One region of the Salinibacterium sp. NSLL17 genome, then DNA from elsewhere that is predicted to be linked to it. Evidence: riboswitches for the same ligand, from Rfam matches in the RefSeq annotation. Region 1 holds a riboswitch; each other region holds the start of a gene.
What was found. A riboswitch is a leader RNA that binds a small molecule or an ion and turns the genes downstream of it on or off. The one in region 1 is predicted to bind thiamine pyrophosphate.

Region 1 (7,580 bases):
TGCGGACGTGATTCTCGCTCTAGGCCATCACCGGAATCGCCATGTTGGTGAGTAGCCAGAGCCCGCTCATCATGATGAACACTTGCCAGAGCGCACGGCGGTGGCGGCCGACGAGAATCTCTTTCAACGGGCTAGTGCGCTGCAATGGACGTTGCCACTGCGGCGACTCTTCGACCCGCGCACGGTAGTAGAACAGCATGGTGAAGGCGAGCAGCGAGCCCAGAATGAAGAGCGTTCGCCAACCCCACTGGCTATAGGCGGCGGCGTCGAGCACGCTCTGCAGCACAAACACCATGCCCGCGATCGAGGCGTTGGCCCAGGGCGACATCCACATGATGAGGCCGCTGACGAGGCCGCGCCGTTCGGGCCGCGACCATTCCATCGCGAGCGGAATGGCGGAGGTGTATTCGCCGCCCAGGAAGATGCCGCCCACAAAACGCAGCAGCAAAATCGCGGCCAGCGTGCCGCTGCCCAGCACCGTGTGATTGGGCACGAGCGCGATCAGCAGCGTCGTGAGAGCGACACCGAGCAGAGCAACTTTCGTGGTTGCCGTTCGCCCGATGCGGTCAGAGATCGATCCGAAGATCGCCGCCCCGATCGGGCGCCCCAGCAGGGTTGCGACGAAGATCAGGCCTGCGTTCCCGACCAGATTGTCCGAGCCAAACAGCTGAGCGGATGCCGGGGCCAGGGCGATGACCGGCAAGAAGATGTCGAACTGGTCGACATAGTTGCCGAAGATGCCGCCGCGCACCGCGCGTCGGGTGCCGAGCGGAGCAGCAGAGTCGGTTGCAGCAACAGAGACAGCGGGGGACGAGCTAGTGGGGCGCATGAGCCGTACTTCCTTCGCCGGCATTACCCGGGAGGTTCAACGGTCGAAGCTGCGTCAGCTTCCTCTCAGCCCTTGCCTGTGGGCTCCCGTGGGGACGTGCAACAACATAGCACTCGCGCGCCGCAGCAGCGCCGGCTCGCGAGCAGCAGTGACCCAACGTGCCGGCTGCTCGACGCCGCGGCATCCACCGGTAGACCTATCAGTTGAGCGTTCTCGGTGAGCTTACTGAGAAATATTTGGGAGCGCGGCAATTGCGTTGACGGCGCCCGAAACGGTTGGCAACATAAGTTCACCAATGAAGCTGAGCGGGCAATCGGGTGCCCGCTCTCAGGGCTTCGACACGATCGGAGAGGTCATGATGCACCCCACGGAGAACTCTCCAGCGCACGAAACCGCACCCCACAACGGCGCAGGTTACGACGCACCCGCAGTAGCCCCCAACACCATTCCAGATGCAGCCAGCGCTCTCTGCGAAAATTGGCACGACGAAGAGATTGAGCCTCGCGGCCCGATCAGCTCGCTGCTCATCGACGCTTTCGCGAGCCAGTCGCCACCTCACACGATCAACGGTCTTGCCGACGAAGTGACCGCGGCTATCGAGAGCGGGCGCGACCTAGTGCGTGATGACGACGTGCAGCTTGCCCTCTACCTTCTTTACGGTCTGTACTACGGCCGCGTCGTCGAAAACGGGGACCAATGGGAATGGCATGTCGATACCATCGCCGCTCGCCTTGAGCTGGAACGAGCGTTCGAAGGCCAGCTCCGACGCCTAGTGCCCACGCCAGAGCTCCCCAACGCAGCGGCAGAAGATGTCGCGAAGGCGCTTTTCGCCCTCACTGCCCCTGATCCGGATGCCGGACCAAGTCTCTCGCGCCACGTCGCGAAGAGTCTTACCCGCGAACAGGCCGTCGAGTTCATGGTGCAGCGCTCCGTGTACACGCTGAAAGAGGCCGATCCACACTCGTGGGCGATCCCGAGACTTACCGGGCGGGCTAAGGCTGCGCTCGTGGAGATCCAGGCGGACGAATACGGCAACGGTCGACGCGAGCGGATGCACTCGGAGTTGTTCGCGCGATCGATGAGGGGCATTGGGCTCGACTCTCGCTACGGCACCTATGTTAATTTCGCCCCGGCCATCACGCTCGCCTCGTTCAACATGATTTCTCTGTTCGGCATGAATCGCCGTCTCCGGGGCGCGATCGCAGGTCATCTGGCGGCATTCGAAATGACATCCTCGATTCCCAACGGGCTCTACGCCCGCGGTTTTCGTCGATTAGGTTTCGGCAAGAACGTCACCGAGTACTTCGACGAACACGTTGAAGCGGATGCCGTTCACGAGCAAATTGCCGCCCGCGACCTCGCCGGCGGGCTTGCCGAGAGCGAGCCGGCCTTGCTCAGCGAGATCTTCTTCGGTGCCCGTGCGTGCCTGCTGATCGACGACTGGGTAGGCGAGCACATCCTCGAGTCGTGGATGGCCGGAGAGTCGTCGCTGCGTAAGCCTTTCCCCTTCGACGCAGTGCTCACCGGTAGGGGCGACGATCCCGCGTCCTCCGCGTCGATCACGAGCGCGGGAGCGGGCCGATGAGTTCGTCAGAGAGTAAAGATGACGTTGAGATAGTGGCCTGCACCAACGGGCCACTGCTCGTCCGCGGCGAGATTGACCTGCGCTCCTCCGACGGTGAAGCTATTGAACAGACACGCACAACGGTTGCTCTTTGTCGGTGTGGGGTCTCGGCGATAAAGCCGTTTTGTGACGGCACTCACAAGCTGATCAACTTCAAGGCGTAGTGCCACGGGGATAATGGGCGCATGACTGCCGCTGACTTTTCCACACTCGCCACCGAGACCTATGTCTCCGTCACTACCTTCCGCAAGTCAGGGGAGCCGGTGTCGACACCGGTGTGGGTGGTCGCCGACCGGGACCGATTGTTCGTCACGACGGCGCCCTCCTCGGGCAAGGTGAAGCGGGTGCGGCACACCCCTCGGGTTGAGGTCACGCCCTGCGATATGCGCGGCAACATTGTCGAAGGAGCCGTTGCGGTGCCGGCAACGGCAGCCGTGCGCGACGACACAGCGACGTTGGATGTCATGGATGCGGCCTTGAAGAAAAAATACGGTGCCAAGTACACCGCGATTCGCCTCGCGCAAAAGGTCCGTGGCACTGCGGGGCAGTCTGTGGCGCTCGAGATTCGGCTCTAGAGTCTGCGGCGACGCGCACATCGCTGGCGGCATCCGTATACGACTCGATGAGTCTCGAATCCGATCCTTTTGACTACGAAGTCACGAAAGCTGGCTAGGTGCGCTTTTGTCGTGGCGGGCGTGAAGTTGTTGTGGTGCGCGATGCAGCTGCCAGCGCTCTGATTGAGCGACGACGCATTGTTGCGCAGGGGCTCGATTGTGCGCGCCTTTGTGGTGACATCGGCAGTTTTCGATCGCATAAGTGAGAAAAGCCTGTGGGTAACCGTTTCACTGACGCGAAATTGTGTCACTATTGTGTAGGCCCCCGAAAGGGGGTCAACTTGTGGTTCCCCCGAAACCATGAGCACCCGTGATCGATGGAGTCCCCCTGTGTCCCGACCTCGCCACCGTTCCAGAACAATTAAATCCTGGTTCCTCCGCGCTAGTACACCCGCCCTCGCAACCCTGCTCACTTTGTCCCTCGCCGGTGGTGGCGCTCTCGTAGCGCTCGCCGCCCAGAACAAGCTCGACGATTTTGTGGCTCAGACTTTCGGATGCCCGAACGCAACCGAACTCGTCGTCGTCACCGATCCCACCATCTCGTCGACCGTCCAAACGGTTGCGAATGCTTTCAACGCTGAGCACGTTGGCCAGTGCCTCTCCGTCAAGATCGTGACGCAGCGCTCCGCTGATACTGCCGCGTTGCTGGCATCTGGCACGTCCACTGGTGCCGACGCCTGGATCCCTGATTCGCCGATCTGGCTCAACCGAGTGGAGAGCACAGCGACTGCTCTCGGCCGCGAAATCCCCAAGATTCAGGAGTGGGATTCGATCGCCTCGAGCCCGCTTGTGCTGGCAACACCGGCCGTGAAGGTCGCGGAGTTCGAAGCGTCAGAGGTGGGCTGGGGTGCAATCCTCGACGGCCGCTACCGCACGTTGCTGCCCGATCCGGAGTCGTCATCAGCGAGCATGATCGCGCTGGCTACGCTCAATGACCTTGCCGCAGACACCGACCCTGCTGACTTCGATCGAGTGCTGATGAATCTGGGGCGCTCGATTCCCGATTCCACGAAGGCAGCGTTCACCGAGCTCCAGATCTCCGACTCCCGCATGGTTGCGCTCGCGACCGAGCGCGAGATTGTGGAACACAACGCGTCAAGCCCTGACGAGCCCCTGGTGGCGCTCTATCCGTCCGAAGGTACCGTCGCCCTCACCTACCCCTTTGTGGTGGTAGATAGCTCGGAAGTCACCGAGCTCGAAGCGTCGCGGATGACGGAAGAAGAGCGCACAGAACTCGCCGAGCTTGAGACCTCCCGCACGAAACTCCTCGAGGAATTTGCTGACCTCGTTCGAGGCTCATCTCAGGTTTTGAACGCCGAAGGCTTCCGCGACAACGCCGGTGAGGGGGAGATCCTCGCGTCCGGTGTCATCGCAGCCCCGGTGGCCACCAAGACCGTCGGAGACACCGACGAACTCGTCGGCATCCTGCGCAACTGGAACGCCCTCAACCTTCGCTCGCGCATCCTCACCGTCGTTGACGTGTCTGGTTCCATGCTTGAGCGGGCCTGGGATGGTCAGCGCCGCATTGAGATGTTCCAAAACTCCGCGGAGGATGCCTTCAGCACTCTCTCGGAGGATGACGAGCTGGGCATGTGGCTCTTCTCCAAGGAGCGAGTCGGCACTGAAGACTGGGAAGACGTCGCGGGCATCCGCTCGATGAATGACCCCGAGCATGTCGAGAGCCTTCAGGCGATCATCGACACACTCCCGTCGCGCATCAACGGCTACACCGGACTCAACGACACCGTTCTGGCTGCGGTGACGCACGTGCGCGAAGACTTCAACCCCGACAAAGTCAACTCGGTGATCCTCATCACCGACGGTCGCAACGAAGACGACAACGGCATCTCCTTGGAGAAACTGGTCGACGAACTGAACGCGATGATCGACAAGAACACCGACGAGCCCGTTCCCGTGGTGCTCGTCGGAATTGGGCCAGACACCGACGTCGAGGCGATGCGAAAGATCGCCCAGGTCACCGGTGGAACGGCCTACCAAGCAAACAACCCCACCGAGCTCAGCAATGTGATGCTCGAGGCGTTGTCACAGCGCGACTGCCGCCCGAACTGCAGTTAGCGAACGCCCAGCACCTGCGGCACCACCGGTGTCGCAGGTTGCTGCGGTCTGCGGCGAAAGCGGAGGGACCCGCTTCCGCCACAGATTGGCTAGGCGCCTGCTGTCGGGGCTGCTTCGGCAGCGCCGGCAGCAGGAACGCCGGCGGCAACATCGGCCGCCATGCGTGAACGACGATCCAAGTGGATACCGGCCACCATGCAGCGCACAGAACCACCAGCCAACTCAATCGTCGGAATATCCAGCGGCACGATCTCGCAACTCGCTTCGATCACCGAGCGCTGAGCCGGCGTGAGGCTCGCGAGCGCCCGGGTAGAGAGTGCCAAGATGCGGCCGTTCGGAGTCTTCAGCTCGAGAGCGTTGCCCGCGAAGTTCGCAATCTGATCAGCCGTGAGGTCGATCAGAGTGCGGCCCGGAGCGGTCAAGCGTTCAGCCATCTCCATCCGGCGGTCTCCCGAGGCGATCAGGTCGAGACCGATCATGGCGAAATCGGTCGCGATGCACATCATGACGTTGGTGTGATAAATCGGCACACCATGGCTATCGCGGGCCTCAAACATCATCGGCTCGTAGCCAAACGAAGCGCAGAACCGCTCTAACGCGAGCGGGTTGGCGCGGTGCGACTCAGCCGCATACGCCACCCGGTTGGTGTGGTCGATGACCATCGCGCCGGTGCCCTCAAGGTAGATGCCGTCGTGTTCCAGGCCGGAATAGTCGACAACATCCTGCACCCGAAAGTCGTGCTTCAACATCTCGATGACATCGGTGCGTCGTTCCGTGCGGCGGTTCGGCGCATACATCGGGTACACGGCAACGCGGCCACCACTGTGTGTCGAGAACCAGTTGTTCGGGAACACGCTGTCGGGGCGCGTGCTCTCCTCATCCTCGAACACGTGGATGTTCACGCCCGCGTCACGCAACGTCTCGGCCACCTGGGTGGATTCGTCGTACGCGGCGCGAGCGATCTCATCCGGGGTTCGGCTGGGATCCGTTGACTGGAAGGCATTGTCGCCCGCAGTTTGGCTATTCGGTGTGAACCGGTGAGGGCGGATGAGAACAGCGGCCGTCGGGGCTTGAACGCTCACCGGTGGTTTATGCGGTCAGCGCAGGAACGCGCGATACGAGCGAGAACAGGTCCTTGGGGTCTGCCGGGTCGGCAATGAGGTCAAGGTCGGTGGCGTAGTCGGTGTCGCGCACGGCATCGAAGACATAGCGCAGGGCCGAGAAGTCTTCGATTGCGAAGCCAACGGAGTCGAAGAGGGTTACTTCTTCGGCAGACGTGCGGCCAGTTGCGGTCCCAGCGAGCACTTCCCACAGCTCGGTGATGGGGGAGTCAGCTTCAAGCTGCTGGATCTCACCCTCGATGCGGGTCTGCTCCGGGAACTCGACGAACACGGTCGAGTTGCGCACGATGGCCTCTTCGAGCTCTGTCTTGCCCGGGCAGTCTCCGCCAATGGCGTTGAGGTGCATTCCGGGTTCGATCATGTCGGCGGTGAGAATCGTCGCGTTCTTCTTGTCTGCGGTGCAGGTCGTGACGATGTCGGCGCCCGCAACAGCGTCTGCTGCTGAGGTTGCGCGCACGATGTCGAAACCGAGTGGCTCAACGTTGCGAATGAACTTGTCCATCGCAGCGGGGTCGGTGTCCCAGACGCGCAGGCTCGTGATGCCGAGGCCGGCGCGGAAGCCGAGTGCCTGGAACTCCGACTGAGTGCCGGTGCCGATGAGGGCGAGAACGCTCGAGTCGGGGCGAGCCAAGGCGCGCGCCGCCATGACGGAGGTCGCAGAGGTGCGCAATGCCGTGAGCAGGGTCATCTCCGAGAAGAACGTGGGGTAGCCGTTGTCGACGCGAGCGAGCATGCCGAGCGCGGTGACGGTCTGGAAGCCCAGTGCAGGGTTGGAAGGGTGGCCGTTGACGTACTTAAAGCCGTACGTTTCGCCATCGCTCGTCGGCATCAATTCGATGACGCCTTCGGGGGAGTGGGCGGCAACGCGAGGTGACTTGTCGAACTGGGGCCACTTGGCATAATCCTGTTCGAGGTAACCCACGATGCCCATAATGATCGGCTCGATGCCGGTGTCGGCAATCCAGCGGCGCATGTTGTTGACGTCTACGTAGTGAACCATGGTCACTCCTTTCGTTGCGGTATTAGAGCTTCCTACGTTACGAATATGCACTATGTACCTACAACTCCCAGTCAACCCTATTTCCGGCCAATAACTATGCATAATGGGAGGCAGAATTGTACAATTTGTTCATGTCTGACTTAGATGACCTTGATCGCCGCCTGTTAGCCGCCCTTCGAGCTGATGCGCGCGAGTCAGTGGCGAGCCTCTCGCGTCGACTTAACGTCACGCGCGCGACCGTCACAAGCCGTATCGATCGCCTCGTGAGCAACGGCACCGTTCTCGGGTTCTCGATCCGCATTAGAGAAGACCGCGA
Region 2 (7,580 bases), on a different contig from region 1:
GATGCGGAACTCGTCGAAAAAGTGTGGGGTGATGACCTGCGCGCCGAAGGTGTCGTCGTCGAATTCTTGGGCGGCATCGACGACCTCGAGAAGATCGTCGCCGACTTTGCACCCACCTCCGACCGCAAGTTGGGAATCTTGGTCGATCACCTTGTTCCTGGCTCGAAGGAGAGTCGAATTGCGGATGCTGTGGGGCGCGGCAAGTACGGCCAGTACGCGCTCGTGGTCGGTCATCCATTCGTCGATGTCTGGCAGGCCGTGAAGCCGCAAAGCCTCGGAATCGCTGCCTGGCCTACGGTGCCGCGCACGATCGAGTGGAAGCACGGCATCTGCGAAGCATTCGGCTGGCCGCACGAAGACCAAGCCGACATTGCTCGGGCGTGGCAGTTCATCCTGTCGAAGGTAAAGAACTTCGGTGACCTCGAACCAGCACTTTTGGGGCGCGTTGAGCACCTCATCGACTTCGTCACGGTCGATCAGGACTCCTAAAGCGGCCCCGCAGCACTATCAGTCGAGCTGGGGAATCACTTCGCGGGCGAGAAAGTCGAGCTGGTCGAGATCGTGGAAGTCCATGATCTGGAAGTACACGCGAGTGAACCCGAGTGCCTGCAGCTCTGAAATCTTGTCGACGACTTCGCTGGCAGTTCCCGCGAAGCCGCCAAGACGCAGGTCGGCGGGAGTTGCGTTGGCTGCGGTAGCACGCGTCTCGATCTGAGCTTCGGTGGCGCCGATAGCAGTCGTGCCGGCAACGGAAAGCACGAGCGTGGCGGGGTCGCGGTCGAAGTGCTCGCACGCGGCACGCACGCGGTTGATGCGCTCCGTGAGCGGCGCAATGGTGGCGAAGCCAGCGTTGTACTCGGTCGCAAACTTGGCGGTGAGCGCCGGCGTACGGCTTGGACCACTGCCGCCGATGATGATCGGCAGAGGGTTCTGCACGGGCTTCGGCAGCGCGGGGGACTGGCTCAGCTGGTAGTGCTTGCCCTCATAGGAGAAGGTCTTTCCGGGTTCTGTGGCCCAGATGCCCGTGATCACGTCGAGCTGTTCTTCGAGCATGCCGAACCGCTTCGCCGGGAACGGGATGCCGTACGCAGCATGTTCGCGTTCGAACCAGCCGGTGCCGAGCCCGAGCTCCACGCGGCCGCCCGACATGTCGTCGACCTGCGCCACTTGAATCGCCAAGATTCCCGGATGCCGAAAGGTCGCCGAGGAGACGAGGGTCCCGAGTCGAATGGTCGAAGTCTCGCGCGCCAGCCCCGCAAGCGTCGTCCAGGAGTCCGTTGGACCAGGCAGCCCGCCGTTGCGGTCGTCCATCGTCACGTAGTGGTCAGAACGGAAGTAGCCGTTGAAACCGAGCTTCTCTGCGGCTTGCGCAAGAAGAAGCTGATCGGTGTAGCTGGCGCCGTTCTGAGGTTCAGTGAAGATGCGGAAGTCCATACGCCGAGCCTATTGATGATTAGACTGGGTGGCGAACACGGGAGTCCGGTGAGCCGGGCTGAGAGGGAGCTTCTCCAAGCTTCGACCGTCGAACCTGATCTGGATCATGCCAGCGCAGGGAGCAGACACTCTTGAAACCCGTGCCATTCACTAGTGAAAGGCACGAAAGTGACCACAACAGCACCATCCTCATCCACGTCTACCCCGACGAAGCCCGGATCGCGTTTTCAGTGGCGGGTGATCGACATCGTCGTGGCGAGCGTTATCGGCGTCGCAAGCGGTTTGATCTTCGTCGTCTGGAACATTGCATCCGTTCCCGCTCTGGCCCCGTTCGCTGCGCTCCTGCCCGGCCTGCAAGCGATTGGTGGCGGTTTCTGGCTCTTCGCCGGCGTGCTCACCGCACTCGTCATCCGCAAGCCGGGTGCCGCGATTTACGGAGAGATGGTCGCCGCCTCCGTGTCGGCCCTTATCGGTAACCAGTGGGGTGTACTCACGCTCGTGAGCGGCTTCACACAGGGCATTGGTGCCGAGATCGTCTTCGCTGCCTTCCTCTACGCCAACTGGCGCGTCAGCGGTGCGATTCTTGCGGGCGCCGGTGCCGGCCTCGCGATGGCTATTACTGACTTGCTGCTCTGGTACCCGGGATCAGCGCTTCCCTTCATCATCATCTACACGATCGCCGCCATCGTCGGCGGGATGCTCATTGCTGGCCTCCTGTCGTGGCTCGCGACACGCGGTATTGCCGCAACCGGAGCGCTCAACCGCTTTGGTGCTGGCCGCGAGATTGCGAAACGGGTCTGAGCCCCACCACGCCTGTTGGCGTCACCGTCGAAGGATGGGGGTGGCGCCATTCCAGCAGGCTCGCTTGGGCGGTACGCGGTCTCGATCTGCGTATTGAACCGGGCGAACGCGTGTTACTCCTCGGCGAGTCCGGGGCGGGAAAGTCAACGTTTCTGCATGCCCTCGCCGGGGTAGTCGGCGACGACGAAGGCGAAACAGAAGGTTCCCTGCTCGTTGCGGGCGAGCATCCGGCCGCCCATCGTGGGCGCACCGGTCTCGTGATTCAAGACCCCGACAGCCAGGTGATCTTGGAGCGCGTCGGAGACGACGTTGCGTTCGGTTGTGAAAACTTGGGTGTTCCGCGCGACGAAATCTGGATTCGTGTGCGTGACAGTCTCGCCTCCGTCGGCCTCGAGGTTGCTCTCGACCGCAACACCAGTGCGCTCTCGGGCGGTCAGAAGCAGCGGCTCGCGCTCGCCGGGGTGCTGGCCATGCGGCCCGGTTTGATCGTGCTCGACGAACCAACCGCCAATCTTGACCCCGCGGGGGTGACCGAGGTTCGGGATGCCGTCATCCGCGTCGCCGAGGCAACCGGCGCCACGATTGTGGTTGTCGAACACCGCGTCTCGGTGTGGAGCGATGTTGTTGATCGCGTCGTGGTGCTCGCCGCCGGCGGGGGAGTCATCGCCGATGGGGCGCCAGCCGACGTTCTCGCACGGCAGGGCAAAGAGCTCGCCGCTCGGGGAGTCTGGATCCCGCAGTTTCCGCCACCGCGCCCGGTGCGGGCAGTGCGGGGCCCGCAACACGCGCTTCTCAGCGCTCAGCAGTTGACCGTCGGCCGCGGCAAAGTAGCCCTGGGGGCTCCGCTCGACCTCCAGATCATGAGCAGCCACGCTCTGGCCATCACCGGCCCCAATGGCGCAGGCAAGTCAACGCTCGCGCTCACCCTTGGTGGGCTTTTGTCGCCCGTCAGTGGTGCTGTCGTGGCGAGCCCGGCGCTCGCGAATGGAGCGGGCGAGCAACCGATCCGCTGGAAGTCGCGTGAGCTGCTCACCCGAATCGGCACCGTGTTTCAAGATCCCGAGCACCAATTGCTGACGAGCACAGTGCGCGCAGAGCTCGAAGTGGGCCCGCGGGCATTGAAGCTCCCCGAGAGCGAAGTGGATGCTCGCGTCAACGAGTTGCTCACCCGGTTGCGCCTTGACCGGCTAGCCGACGCCAACCCGTTCACTCTCTCGGGCGGCGAGAAACGTCGCCTGAGCGTCGCCACAGCCCTCGCTACGCGCCCGCAGGTGCTCGTGCTCGACGAACCCACGTTCGGGCAAGATTCGCGCACCTGGAGCGAATTGCTCGCCCTGCTGGCACGACTCGTGGATGACGGAAGCAGCGTAATCGCCGTCAGCCACGATCTCGATTTCGTCGATGCACTCGCCGACTCAACGGTCGTGCTCGAATGATCCCTATCGCGTCGGTGAATCCCGTGGCCAAACTAGGAGCAGGGCTCCTCGTGAGCCTGTTCTTGCTCGCCACGATCGACTGGGTGTCGGCCACGACCGCGCTCGTGCTCGAGCTTGCCATCATCGCGTTCTTCGGGATTGAGCCGAAACGATTCTGGTTGCGGACTTTGCCGGTGTGGGTGGCGGCGCCGCTGACCGCTCTCACGATCCTGCTGTATGGCCGCTATGACGGCACCGTGTACTTCGAATTCTTGTTGATCAGAATCAGTGATGGTTCGATCGAGCTCGCCCTCGCGACCTTCTTGCGGGTGCTCGCGATCGGCCTGCCCGCCGTCGTGTTGTTTATCTCGATCGACCCCACCGACTTCGCTGATGGCCTCGCTCAGCGACTTCGACTGCCCGACCGCTTCGTCGTTGGCGCGTTAGCAGCCGTGCGCATGGTCGGGCTCTTTCTCGAGGATTGGCGCTCCCTCGAACTAGCCCGTCGCGCTCGTGGCGTGGCAGACCGTGGTCGCCTCCGCCGTATCGCCGGTCAGGGTTTTGCGTTACTTGTGCTCTCGATCCGTCGAGGCAGCAAACTGTCTATTGCGATGGAAGCGCGCGGCTTCGGCGGCGATACGACCCGCACGTGGGCCCGGGAGTCGCCGTGGGGGCGGGCTGAATGGCTCACGCTGCTCGTGGGTCTGCTGATCGGCATTACCGCTACAGTCGTTGCCGTGCTCACGGGAAGTTGGAATCTCATTGTTGGCTAGCGCGCAGCCGCCTGCTCCGCGCTGGCGGTGTCTTATCGACGGTCGCTCTGGTTCGGGCAAGACCGAACTTGGCCGTGCCATGGCCGCAGCCTGGCCAGAGGTTCAGCTAGTGAAACTCGACGACTTTTATCCCGGCTGGGATGGCTTGGATGCCGCTAGCGCCCTGGTTCCGCGCATCCTCACCGAGTTGCGGTGGCAAGAATGGAACTGGCTCACCAACGAGCCGGGGCCTTGGCACGAGCTCGACGGCGATCGCCCCCTCGTGCTGGAGGGAATCGGTGCCCTGAGCCGCGCATCCGCCCCTCTCGTCGACCACAGCATTTGGGTCGAGCTCGACGACGCCTCACGCAAGAAGCGGGCCCTCGACCGCGACGGAGACACCTACGCCCCACATTGGGAGCGGTGGGCACGCCACGAGCTCCGCTTTATGGCGCGCGAGAACCCCCGTGAACTGGCGGATGAGACGCTCGACGGTGTCGATATCTCACGCTGGTTCGCTGGGCGTTAGTTGGACTTGTTCCACACTTGAATGAGGTCGGTTCCGCGCGGGTTGACCGTCATCACGTCCCCTTCGCAGGTGAGCACTAGCCCGAGCATGTCATCGAAGTCGCTGCGGGGAATCGTGTACTTCAACTCTTCGACAGGCTCATCGGCGAGCACTGCCGTGGTTTCGACCGTGTAATCGGAGATGTCCCAGTCGCGGGGGATCGCGACATCCACGTTGATGAGGGCCTTGCCGACGACGGTTCCCGTGTAGGACTGGGTGATCGTCATGACTTGATCTGCCTTGGGCTCAGCGCTAATTGTGAACACGAGGTCTGACTCGATCGTGAGAGCACCAGTGCTCTCCCACGTGAGAGTTTGTCCGCCGCTAGGTTCAACAGCCTTCGCCGGAACGTCTTCAGAGGGTAGTTCTGCTAGAAGCTTTTCAGCGAGATCAGCAGTGTCGAGCGTCCACGTGTGGCCCATCGCGCACAATTCCATGGCCGTAGGCGGCTCGCTGGTATCGGCGGGTTCGATCAGTGCGCAACCAGACAGCACCAGCAGTGCGGCGGGGGCCATCAACAACGCACTCGCGCGCTTGCTCGAAATCATCAATCCTCCTGAGGTTCGTGACACTCACGAAATCCTACGCGGTCAGGACCGGATGTCGGCTCACCGACCGCTAGGCCCAGCCGAGTTCATGCAATTGCTCGTCATTGATGCCGTAATAGTGGGCGATTTCGTGCACGAGAGTGATGTGAATCTGTTCTTTCAGCTCGTCGAGCGACTCGCTCACGGCCAGCAGTGGTTCCCGAAAGAGGACGATGCGGTCGGGCAATTCGCCAAAGCCGTACTGACCGCGCTCGGTGAGGGCAACACCGTCGTACAGGCCGAGCACCGAGAGTGACCCGTCGTCGGGGCGATCTTCGGTCACAAATACGACGTTCTCGAGCCCCTCAACGATCTCGTCGGAAAGTGCATCAAGGCCTTCGACAACGAGCGTCTCGAACTGTTGGGCATCGAGATTCTCCATGAACCCAGCTTGCCAGCTTCTGCTGGGAGGAATGACAGTGCCCTTTCCGGTGAAACTCCCGTTGTGGTCTTAGCAAACCGATAGAAACTTTCTTTAGCGTCGCACTCATGCAAAGAAAAAAGTTATGGGGCGTAGTCAGCACTACCGTCGTTCTCACTCTTACACTCGCGAGCTGCTCCGTGGGTTCGACGGACACTGCGGGGAGTGCAGGCACCACCGACTTTGTGAACGTGAGTCTCACGACTGAAGCGGACTCGTTTTTCGATTCTGCTGTTGTGCACTCGATCGAAATTGACGTCGATAGCGACGAGGTCCTAGAGATGGTCGAGACGTATCTCGATTCCGGCGATAAGGAGTGGCTGGAAGCGACCGTGGTTATCGACGGCACGACCTATGAGCAGGTGGGAATCAAGCTCAAAGGAAACTCGAGCTTGCGCGGAGTAACCGCGGACACTCCCATTGAAGAACTGCCCTGGAGAATTCGTCTCGATAAGTATGTTGACGGACAAAGCATCGAGGGGGTCACTGATGTTGTGGTGCGCTCCAACAACACTGAGACCTCACTGAACGAGGCTGTTGCTCTTGAGACGTTGAGCGCGGCTGGGTTGGCGAGCGAAGAATCAGTTGCGACGCGGTTCTCCGTGAACGGTAGCGAAGAGACTCTGCTTCTCACTGTCGCGGTGCCGAACCAATCGTGGATTGAACGAAACTACGAGGCGGGATTGCTGCCCTCGGATGATGGCATCCTCTGGAAGGCAGAGAGCGAAGGCGATTACTCCTGGTTAGGTGACGACCCGGAGCTCTACACGGAGGTGTTTGATCGCGAGGCCGGAGATGATGACTACGAGCCCCTAGTCGACTTTCTCGATGTCGTAAACAACACGACAGACGAAGAGTTTGTCGATCAACTTTCCGTCGTTCTCGACGTGGAATCCTTCGCGCGATATCTCGCGGTTGAAGATCTCATTGACAACTTTGACGACATTGATGGGCCTGGCAACAACTCGTACCTGTATTACGACCCAGATTCTGGGCTCATGTCAGTCCTGGCCTGGGACCATAACTTGGCGTTCGGCACGGTAAACGAAGCCGGCGGCGGTACCGCGGGCGGCGCAGCTCCTGAAGGTGCGCTTCCTGAGGGTGCGCTTCCTGAGGGTGCGCTTCCCGAAGGCGAGCTTCCTGAAGGCGAGCTTCCGGAAGGCGAGCTCCCCGAGGGCGAGCGTCCGAGCGGCGCCGCTGAGGGTGCTGCTCCCGGAGGTTTGCCTGCCGGAGGCGGCGGGGATGCCGCAGGCGGTGGACAGGCTCAGCAGGGCAACAACATTCTGACAACACGGTTCACCGAGATTCCGGAGTTTGCTGCGATGTACGAGGATGCGCTCGAGGAGTTGCAGGCGGAGATTTTCGAGAGCGGGCAATTCGCCAGCATCGTAGAGTCGCGTTCCGAAACGCTGTCTGACGAGGCAGCTGATCTCGTCGACAGCGCAGTGCTGGAATCTGAAACGGAAGCGATACTTGCCTACTCGTCCGGTGAAGTGCAAGAAACCACGGCGGGGCAAGGCGGTGCTGAAGAAGGCACACGACCGGGCGGTCGATGATTCGCAAGCCGCTGCCGACAGGGGCCTAGTGAAAAACAAAAATGAG
Region 3 (7,580 bases), on a different contig from region 1:
TGCGTACGCTACTGAGTCGAGGACTTATTACGGAAGCGTTTACCGACAACGAGACGGGCGCCATCCACTACGAAACAACGGAGCTCATGCTCGTGCAACTGGGGATCAACTCCATTGCCGAGCTGCCTCCCATCTCGCCACTTTTATCTGATGGTACGGACGGTTTTGATGAACAACGCTAATGGCTCAGGCCCCAGCAATCCCGAGGGCGAACGCCTTCAAAAAGTAATGGCCGCTGCCGGTGTGGCATCGCGTCGCGTTTCGGAAGACTTGATCTACCAGGGCCGCGTTGCGGTCAACGGCAAGGTCGTTGAAGAAGCTGGCCGTCGCGTGAAGCCGACCGACCGCGTGACGGTGGACGGTAGTGCGATCCAGCTCGACACCACCAAGCGCTACGTGATGCTCAACAAGCCCGTCGGCGTGGTGAGCTCCATGTCCGACGAGAGCGGTCGCCCCGACCTGATGCAGTACACCGGCAACTACGACGAACGACTCTTCAACGTCGGCCGTCTCGACGTGCAGACCTCTGGCCTGCTTGTCCTCACGAACGACGGCGAACTTGCCCACGTGCTCGCCCACCCCTCCTTCGGCGTGATGAAGACCTACATCGCCAAGGTCGAAGGCACCGTGAGCGCTCAAACAATTTCGCAGCTCATGAAGGGCATCGAGCTTGAGGACGGCCCGATTGCCGTCGACAAGGCGCGATCGCTCGGCCGAGCATCCAACGACCAGACAATGGTGGAGCTCACCCTGCACTCGGGCCGCAACCGCATTGTGCGCCGGATGATGGAAGAAGTTGGCCACCCGGTGATCGAACTCGTTCGTCGCCAGTTTGGTCCGCTGAACCTCGGAAGCCTTGGGCTGGGAAAGACTCGCAACCTCACGAAGGTGGAGTTGGGTGCAGTGCTGACGATTGCCCGCGAGGCCGAGGAACAGTCGTGAACCTAGGCCGCATCACTGGGCAAGTACGCATCGTTGGTGCGGGATTGCTCGGTGCCAGCATCGGCCACGGCCTGCGGGCCAAGGGCGTCGATGTGATTTTGCACGATGCGTCGCGCTCGAACGCAACCCTCGCGATTGACTATGGCGCTGGTCGTGCGCCGCAGGCTGACGATAAGCCGACGCTCGTGATTGTGGCGGTTCCGCCGGATGTCACCGCCGAGGTTGTCGCTCGCGAACTCATTGCTTGGCCGCGTGCCACGGTGACGGATGTCGCGAGCGTGAAGGTGGGCGTGCTCGAGGAACTTATTGCGCTGGGTGCCGACCTTGATCGCTACGTTGGCTCGCATCCTCTAGCTGGACGCGAACGTGGCGGCGCCATTGCGGCCCGCGCGGACCTGTTCATCGGTCGGCCCTGGGTCATCGGCAGGGGAGAGCCCTTCCGTCGTCGCGCGGTCGAAGATGTTGTCATCGAGCTGGGTGCTATTCCCGTCGCGATGTCAGCCTCCGATCACGACAACGCGGTGGCTCTGATTTCGCACGTTCCCCAGGTGGTGGCGAGTTTGCTCGCGCACCGGTTGGCGGGAGCATCCGATGCCGCAGTTGCTCTTGCTGGTCAAGGGCTGCGCGACACGACCCGCATTGCCTCGAGCGCCCCCGAGCTGTGGGTGCAGATTCTGGGGGCAAACTCGGGCCCCGTTGCGGAGATTTTGCGCGAGCTGCAGACCGAGCTCGGTGTGGCGATTGAGGCGCTCGAGACTCCGGATGCTCCGGGTGCCCGTCGTGCCCTCGCCGAAGTTTTGGCCGGCGGCAACGCCGGAGTCGCGCGGATTCCCGGCAAGCACGGAACGAGCAAGCACTACAGCCAACTCGTCGTCATGGTCGACGACAAGCCAGGCGAGCTCGCCCGACTGCTCACCGAAATCGGCGAAGCCGACGTGAACATGGAAGACTTGCGCCTTGAGCATTCACCGGGTGCCCAGTTCGGTTTGGCTGAAATCTCGGTGCTGCCCGAAAAGGAAGCCGTATTGATAAGCGAGCTTGAAGCTCGTGGTTGGAAGATTGCAGAGACTTTCGCGTGAACAAGAACCCGTCGTTTGTTGTGGTGGCCGTTGATGGCCCGGCCGGCAGCGGAAAGTCGAGTGTGTCGAAAGCGACTGCTCGCGAACTCGGCTTCGACTACCTCGACACTGGCGCTGCCTACCGCGGTTTTGCCCTGCACTGCCTCGAGCGCGGTGTCGACACCCTCGGGCCCGGTGACGTCATCGAGACGCTCCCGCGTTTTGAGTACTCGATCGGGATTGACCCTGACAACTACTTTGTGAAGGTCGACTCGGAGATCGTGACCGACGACATCCGCGAACCCCGCATCACGGGCGTTGTCTCGAACATCGCACGCGTGCCCGAAGTGCGGCAGTACATGGTCGACCTGTTCCGCAGCATCATCGCGGGGAGCGAAAAACCCGGAATTGTGGTCGAAGGACGCGACATCACGACCGTGGTTGCACCGGACGCTCAGGCTCGAATTCTGCTCACAGCCAGTGAAGAAGCTAGGATGGGAAGACGTGCGGCCGAACTCTCCGGAGAATCGAGCACGACAACCGCGCAACAACTCAGTTATCGAGATGCGCAGGACTCCAAAGTCGTGGACTTCATGAACGCCGCCGATGGAGTCATCACCATTGATTCCACCAATCTTGACTTCGATCAAACCGTGACGGCCGTCGCGAGTTTTGTTCGCTCCAGCATGTAAACAAAGGACTACCCATGGCCGATCATTCGCCCGCCGAAGACGACTTTCCCGAACTGAACCCAGATCTGGTTGAGCGTCTTTCGGGAATGAACGAAGAAGAGGCTGCTCAGCGCACGTCTGCGCTCCGCGCCGGCCTGAGCGACTACGACCTCGAAGACGACGACCTCGCGGTTCTCGACTCCGCATCCGATGACCCGGATGCCATCTACTACCTGCCTGCCCTGCCGGTTCTCGCGATCGTCGGTCGCCCGAACGTTGGCAAGTCAGCTCTCGTGAACCGCATCATCGGTCGTCGTGAAGCTGTTGTGGAGGACACCCCCGGTGTCACCCGCGACCGCGTCAACTACAAGGCCGAGTGGAACAACCGTCACTTCACCATCGTCGACACCGGCGGCTGGGAGCCCGACGCTAAGGGCATCGACGCCTCGGTTGCTGCCCAGGCTGAGATCGCTATCGACCTCGCCGACGCTGTGCTCTTTGTTGTGGATGCCACGGTTGGCCCCACCTCCACCGACGAGCACGTCGTGCGCATGCTGCGCGCCACCAAGAAGCCCGTGATTTTGGTCGCCAACAAGGTTGACGACATCCACCAGGAATCGGATGCCGCAGCGCTCTGGAGCCTCGGCCTCGGTCAGCCGTGGCCGTCATCCGCCGTTCACGGCCGTGGTGTTGCTGACCTGCTCGACCACGTGCTCACGGTTCTGCCGAAGATTTCGACCGTCGCCAAGGAAGAAGTGGGTGGCCCGCGCCGCGTAGCTATCCTCGGTCGCCCGAACGTCGGCAAGTCGAGCCTGCTGAACAAGACTGCTGGCGAAGAGCGCGTTGTTGTCAACGACCTCGCCGGCACGACTCGCGACCCGGTTGACGAGCAGATTGAGCTCGGCGGCAAGTTCTGGCGCTTCGTTGACACGGCCGGCATCCGTCGTCGTGTTGCTTTGGCGCAGGGCGCTGACTTCTATGCAACGCTGCGCACCAGCGCTGCACTGGAAAAGGCTGAAGTCGCTGTTGTCATCTTCGATGTCAGCCAGCCGCTCAGCGTTCAAGACCTCAAGATCGTTGACCTCGTGCTCGAATCGGGCCGTGCGCTCGTTTTGGCCTTCAACAAGTGGGACCTTCTCGACGACGAACGTCGCGACCTGCTCGAGCGAGAAATCGACAAGGACCTCGCGCACGTCGCCTGGGCTCCTCGCGTGAACATCTCGGCTAAGACCGGTCGTCACATGGAGAAGCTCGTTCCGGCTCTTGAGCTGGCGTTGGCGTCGTGGGATACCCGCATTCCGACCGGTAAGTTCAACGCGCTTCTGGCCGAACTGACGCAGGAGCACCCTCACCCGCTTCGTGGTGGCAAGCAGCCGCGCATCCTCTTTGGTACGCAGGCATCAAGCCGCCCGCCAACGTTCGTGCTCTTCACGACCGGCTTCTTGGACCCGCAGTACCGTCGATTCATTACGCGTCGACTGCGTGAGATCTTCGGCTTCGATGGCAGCCCCATCCAGGTCAACATGCGTGTGCGTGAGAAGCGCAAGCGCAAGTAGGTTCTCGAGGTCACAAGCTTCGGCTTAACGCCGAACGGCGAGCCGCTCTCTTTCGAGAGGGGCTCGCCGTTTGTGCGTTAACCGCTGGGGTGTGACGCCCGGGGTGTGACGCCCGGGGTGTGACGCCCGGGGTGTGACGCCCGGGGTGTGACGCCCGGGAGTGAGCGGATGCCGGTTGGCGGTCCGCTCACACCGTGCAGTTAGTGAGCGACAGGGGCGTCGCTCGGAGCCGTTTCGGATTCGGGACGCTTCACGAAGAACGTGGCGACGATCGCGAAGAGCGAGATGATGCCGCCGGCCATGAACGCGAGGCGCACACCACCAGCAAGCGCTGTGGCCTCTGGCGCGCCTTCAGCGGCAAGGGCGACCGACTGCACCGTGAGGAGCGCGATGAACAGTGCCGTGCCTGCAGCGCCGGCAAGTTGCTGCACGGTGCTGATGGTGGCGCTGCCGTGCGAGTACAGGTGTGGCTTGAGCGTGCCCAGCGCCGAGGTGAAGAGCGGCGTAAACATGAACGCGAGTCCGATGCTCATGGGGACGTGGATGGCGACGACCATGAACGGTGAGCTGGTTTCGGAGAGCAGCGTGAAGCTCCACAACGATGCGCTCACCAGTATCGAGCCCGGAATCATGAGGGGGCGCGGGCCGACTTTGTCGTAGAGGCGGCCAACGAAGGGGCTCAAGAACCCCATGACGAGGCTGCCGGGCAGTACGAGCAGTCCGCTCTGGATGGGTTCGAGCCCGAGAACGTTTTGCGTGAACATGGGCAGCAGGATGATGGTGCCGAAGAGGGCGGCCATCATGACCATCATGAGGCCGATTGCGACGGCAAAGCCGGGGGCAGCGAAAGTGCGCAGGTCGAGAAGGGCACTGTCTGTTTTCTGCAGCTTCAATTGGCGGATGATGAACAACACGAGGCTGATGGCGCCGGCGCTGATGGGGATGGCTGGGGCGATGAGAACAGAGTCTCCGGCGGCTGATTCTCCGAGGCTGGAGAGCCCGTAGATCAGGCCGGAGAAGGCGATGGCCGAGAGGATGACCGACAGCATGTCAATCGATACCTTGCGGGGGTCGGTGACGTTCTTTACCTTCGTGATGCCGAGCAGGAGAGCGGTGACGGAGATGGGGATCATGACGATGAAGACCCAGCGCCAGTCGAAGACGGCCAAGACGAGGCCAGCAACGGTTGGTCCGACGGCAGGGGCCATCGACATGACGATGGAAACGTTGCCCATGGTCTTGCCACGAGTTGCGGCAGGAACCAGAGTCATCACGGTTGTCATCAGCAGGGGGAGCATCATGGCGGTACCGGAGGCTTGAATCACCCGTCCCACAATCAGCACGGCAAAGGTGGGCGCCATAGCCCCCAGCAGAGTTCCGATGGTGAAGAGAGACATTGCGGTGATGAAGATGCCACGCGTCGTGAAGCGTTGGATGAGGAATCCGGTAATCGGAATCACCACGGCCATCGTGAGCATGAACGACGTCGACAACCACTGAGCGGTGCTCGGCTCGATGTTGAGGTCTTCCATGATGCGGGGGATCGCCACGACGAGCGAGGTTTCGTTGAGGAACACCACGAAGGTGGCAGCGAGCATCAGGCCGATGACCAAACGGTTGCGGCCGCTGTTATCGACCGGGCTGGCTGGCCCGTCATCGTTGGGGTCAAAAAGAGGGATGCTGCCGGTGATCGGCGCCGTGCTGGTCATAGAAATCCTGTCGTGTGTGAAGCGGTAGGACGAAGCAGCAGCCGGGATTGAAAAGGGTGCACAGATCTCGCGTCATCTTTATTGTCGCTTGGTGCAACGACATCCGGCACTGAAATAGTCCACATTGCCTTTCGCCTGAGGCGAACACGACACCGTGCCAAGCCGCTATCGTTGAGGCACAACTTGTGACACGGGGTGCCCTGCGGGGCTGAGAACACACCCGTCGAACCTGATCTAGTTAGAACTAGCGAAGGGATGTCGTGCATGTCGCGTACGCCACCAAACTTTTTGACCGCCACTCAAGATGCGCTCGAGGCGGTGAGATCGACGTCGCCTCTCGTGCAGTGCATCACCAATAGTGTGGTGGTGGGCTTCACTGCCAATGCGTTGCTTGCTGTGGGAGCAGCGCCGGCCATGGTGGATATCCCGGAAGAAGCCGGCATGTTCGCTGGCGTGGCATCCGGAGTGCTCATCAATCTCGGTACCTGTCGCGAAGAGCAGCGCGCTGCAGCCCTTGAAGCTGCACCGGCCGCCAATGCTGCCGGAACGCCCTGGGTGCTCGACCCGGTCGCCATAGGGGCTCTGCCGGTGCGCACACCACTCGCGTATCGCCTGCGGGACCTCGGGCCCTCCATCGTGCGGGGCAACGCCTCCGAGATTCTGGCGCTCGCCGAATTGGGCACGGGAGGTCGAGGCGTCGACAGCACGAGCAGTGTGGATGCCGCGCTCACCGCCTCCCAGATGCTCGCGCGGGTGACCGGCGGTGTCGTCGCGGTATCGGGAGCGACGGACATGGTGACCGATGGCGTGAGTGTCGTGAGGCTCTCTAACGGGCATCCGGTGCTGACGAAGGTGACGGGTGGTGGCTGTGCGCTTGGCGCGATCATGGCGGCATTTGCGGCGGTGACTCCGGATGCGCTGACTGCTGCTGTGGCGGCAACGAGCGTGTACACGGTAGCGGCCGACCTCGCGGCGGAGCGTTCGGCACTGCCGGGAAGCTTTGCGGTAGCGCTGTTGGATGCCCTGAGCGAAGTCTCGGTGGACGATATTGCAGAACGGGCGGTGATCGCATGAGCGGCTTCCGAGAGAGTTTCGACCTTTCCACTTACTTGGTGACAGATTCGGCTCAGGCGAAGGCTGCCGGGCATGACCTCGTTGATCTCGTGTACGAGGCTGTGGCCGGGGGAGTGACGATCGTGCAGCTGCGCGAGAAAGACATGCCCGCCCGCGACTTCCTTGATCTGGTGCTGCGGGTGTCTACGGCGGTGGCGCTGAAGGTGCCTGTGCTCGTCAATGACCGAGTCGATGTCTATCTCGCTGCGCGCGAGATGGGTGCTCGGGTTGCTGGGGTGCATGTCGGGCAGGGCGATCTGCCCGCAGCGTCGGTGCGGGCGCTCGTAGGCCCGGGGGCGATTGTGGGTCTGAGCGCATCGACTGACGACCAACTGTACGACGCCAGTGTGGGGTCGGCGGGTGTCGACTATGTCGGCATCGGGGCCTTGCATCCCACGACGACAAAGAAGGACGCTCCGGATGCTCTCGGGCACGATCGCATGGTCGAGCTCATTGCGGCGAGTAAGCGACCGACCGTGGCGATCGGTGGGGTGGGGCCGGATGACCTCGCGCTGCTGCGTGCGGGCGGTG

Region 2: linked by a shared signal. The riboswitch ahead of I6E51_RS06225 (ECF transporter S component) and the one ahead of I6E51_RS10535 (MFS transporter) in region 1 are both predicted to bind thiamine pyrophosphate.
Region 3: linked by a shared signal. The riboswitch ahead of thiM (hydroxyethylthiazole kinase) and the one ahead of I6E51_RS10535 (MFS transporter) in region 1 are both predicted to bind thiamine pyrophosphate.

What each region holds. Positions count from the first base shown of each region.
Region 1 covers NZ_JADYWH010000002.1:179,387-186,966, reverse strand. Annotated here, with positions in the region: gene I6E51_RS10535 (MFS transporter) at 20-829, opposite strand; TPP riboswitch at 820-929, opposite strand; gene I6E51_RS10530 (iron-containing redox enzyme family protein) at 1,125-2,414, shown strand; gene I6E51_RS10525 (CDGSH iron-sulfur domain-containing protein) at 2,411-2,617, shown strand; gene I6E51_RS10520 (PPOX class F420-dependent oxidoreductase) at 2,639-3,028, shown strand; gene I6E51_RS10515 (VWA domain-containing protein) at 3,482-5,143, shown strand; gene ctlX (citrulline utilization hydrolase CtlX) at 5,233-6,225, opposite strand; gene I6E51_RS10505 (ornithine cyclodeaminase) at 6,233-7,264, opposite strand; gene I6E51_RS10500 (Lrp/AsnC family transcriptional regulator) at 7,396-7,580, shown strand, end outside.
Region 2 covers NZ_JADYWH010000001.1:1,275,780-1,283,359, forward strand. Annotated here, with positions in the region: gene I6E51_RS06215 (DUF3097 domain-containing protein) at 1-489, shown strand, start outside; gene I6E51_RS06220 (LLM class F420-dependent oxidoreductase) at 508-1,434, opposite strand; TPP riboswitch at 1,461-1,569, shown strand; gene I6E51_RS06225 (ECF transporter S component) at 1,603-2,235, shown strand; gene I6E51_RS06230 (ABC transporter ATP-binding protein) at 2,346-3,671, shown strand; gene I6E51_RS06235 (energy-coupling factor transporter transmembrane protein EcfT) at 3,668-4,423, shown strand; gene I6E51_RS06240 (ATP-binding protein) at 4,416-4,931, shown strand; gene I6E51_RS06245 (hypothetical protein) at 4,928-5,542, opposite strand; gene I6E51_RS06250 (metallopeptidase family protein) at 5,589-5,939, opposite strand; gene I6E51_RS06255 (CotH kinase family protein) at 6,119-7,534, shown strand.
Region 3 covers NZ_JADYWH010000001.1:1,967,538-1,975,117, reverse strand. Annotated here, with positions in the region: gene I6E51_RS09600 (SMC-Scp complex subunit ScpB) at 1-182, shown strand, start outside; gene I6E51_RS09595 (pseudouridine synthase) at 169-942, shown strand; gene I6E51_RS09590 (prephenate dehydrogenase) at 939-2,021, shown strand; gene cmk ((d)CMP kinase) at 2,018-2,692, shown strand; gene der (ribosome biogenesis GTPase Der) at 2,707-4,227, shown strand; gene I6E51_RS09575 (MDR family MFS transporter) at 4,428-5,936, opposite strand; TPP riboswitch at 6,118-6,209, shown strand; gene thiM (hydroxyethylthiazole kinase) at 6,201-7,010, shown strand; gene thiE (thiamine phosphate synthase) at 7,007-7,580, shown strand, end outside.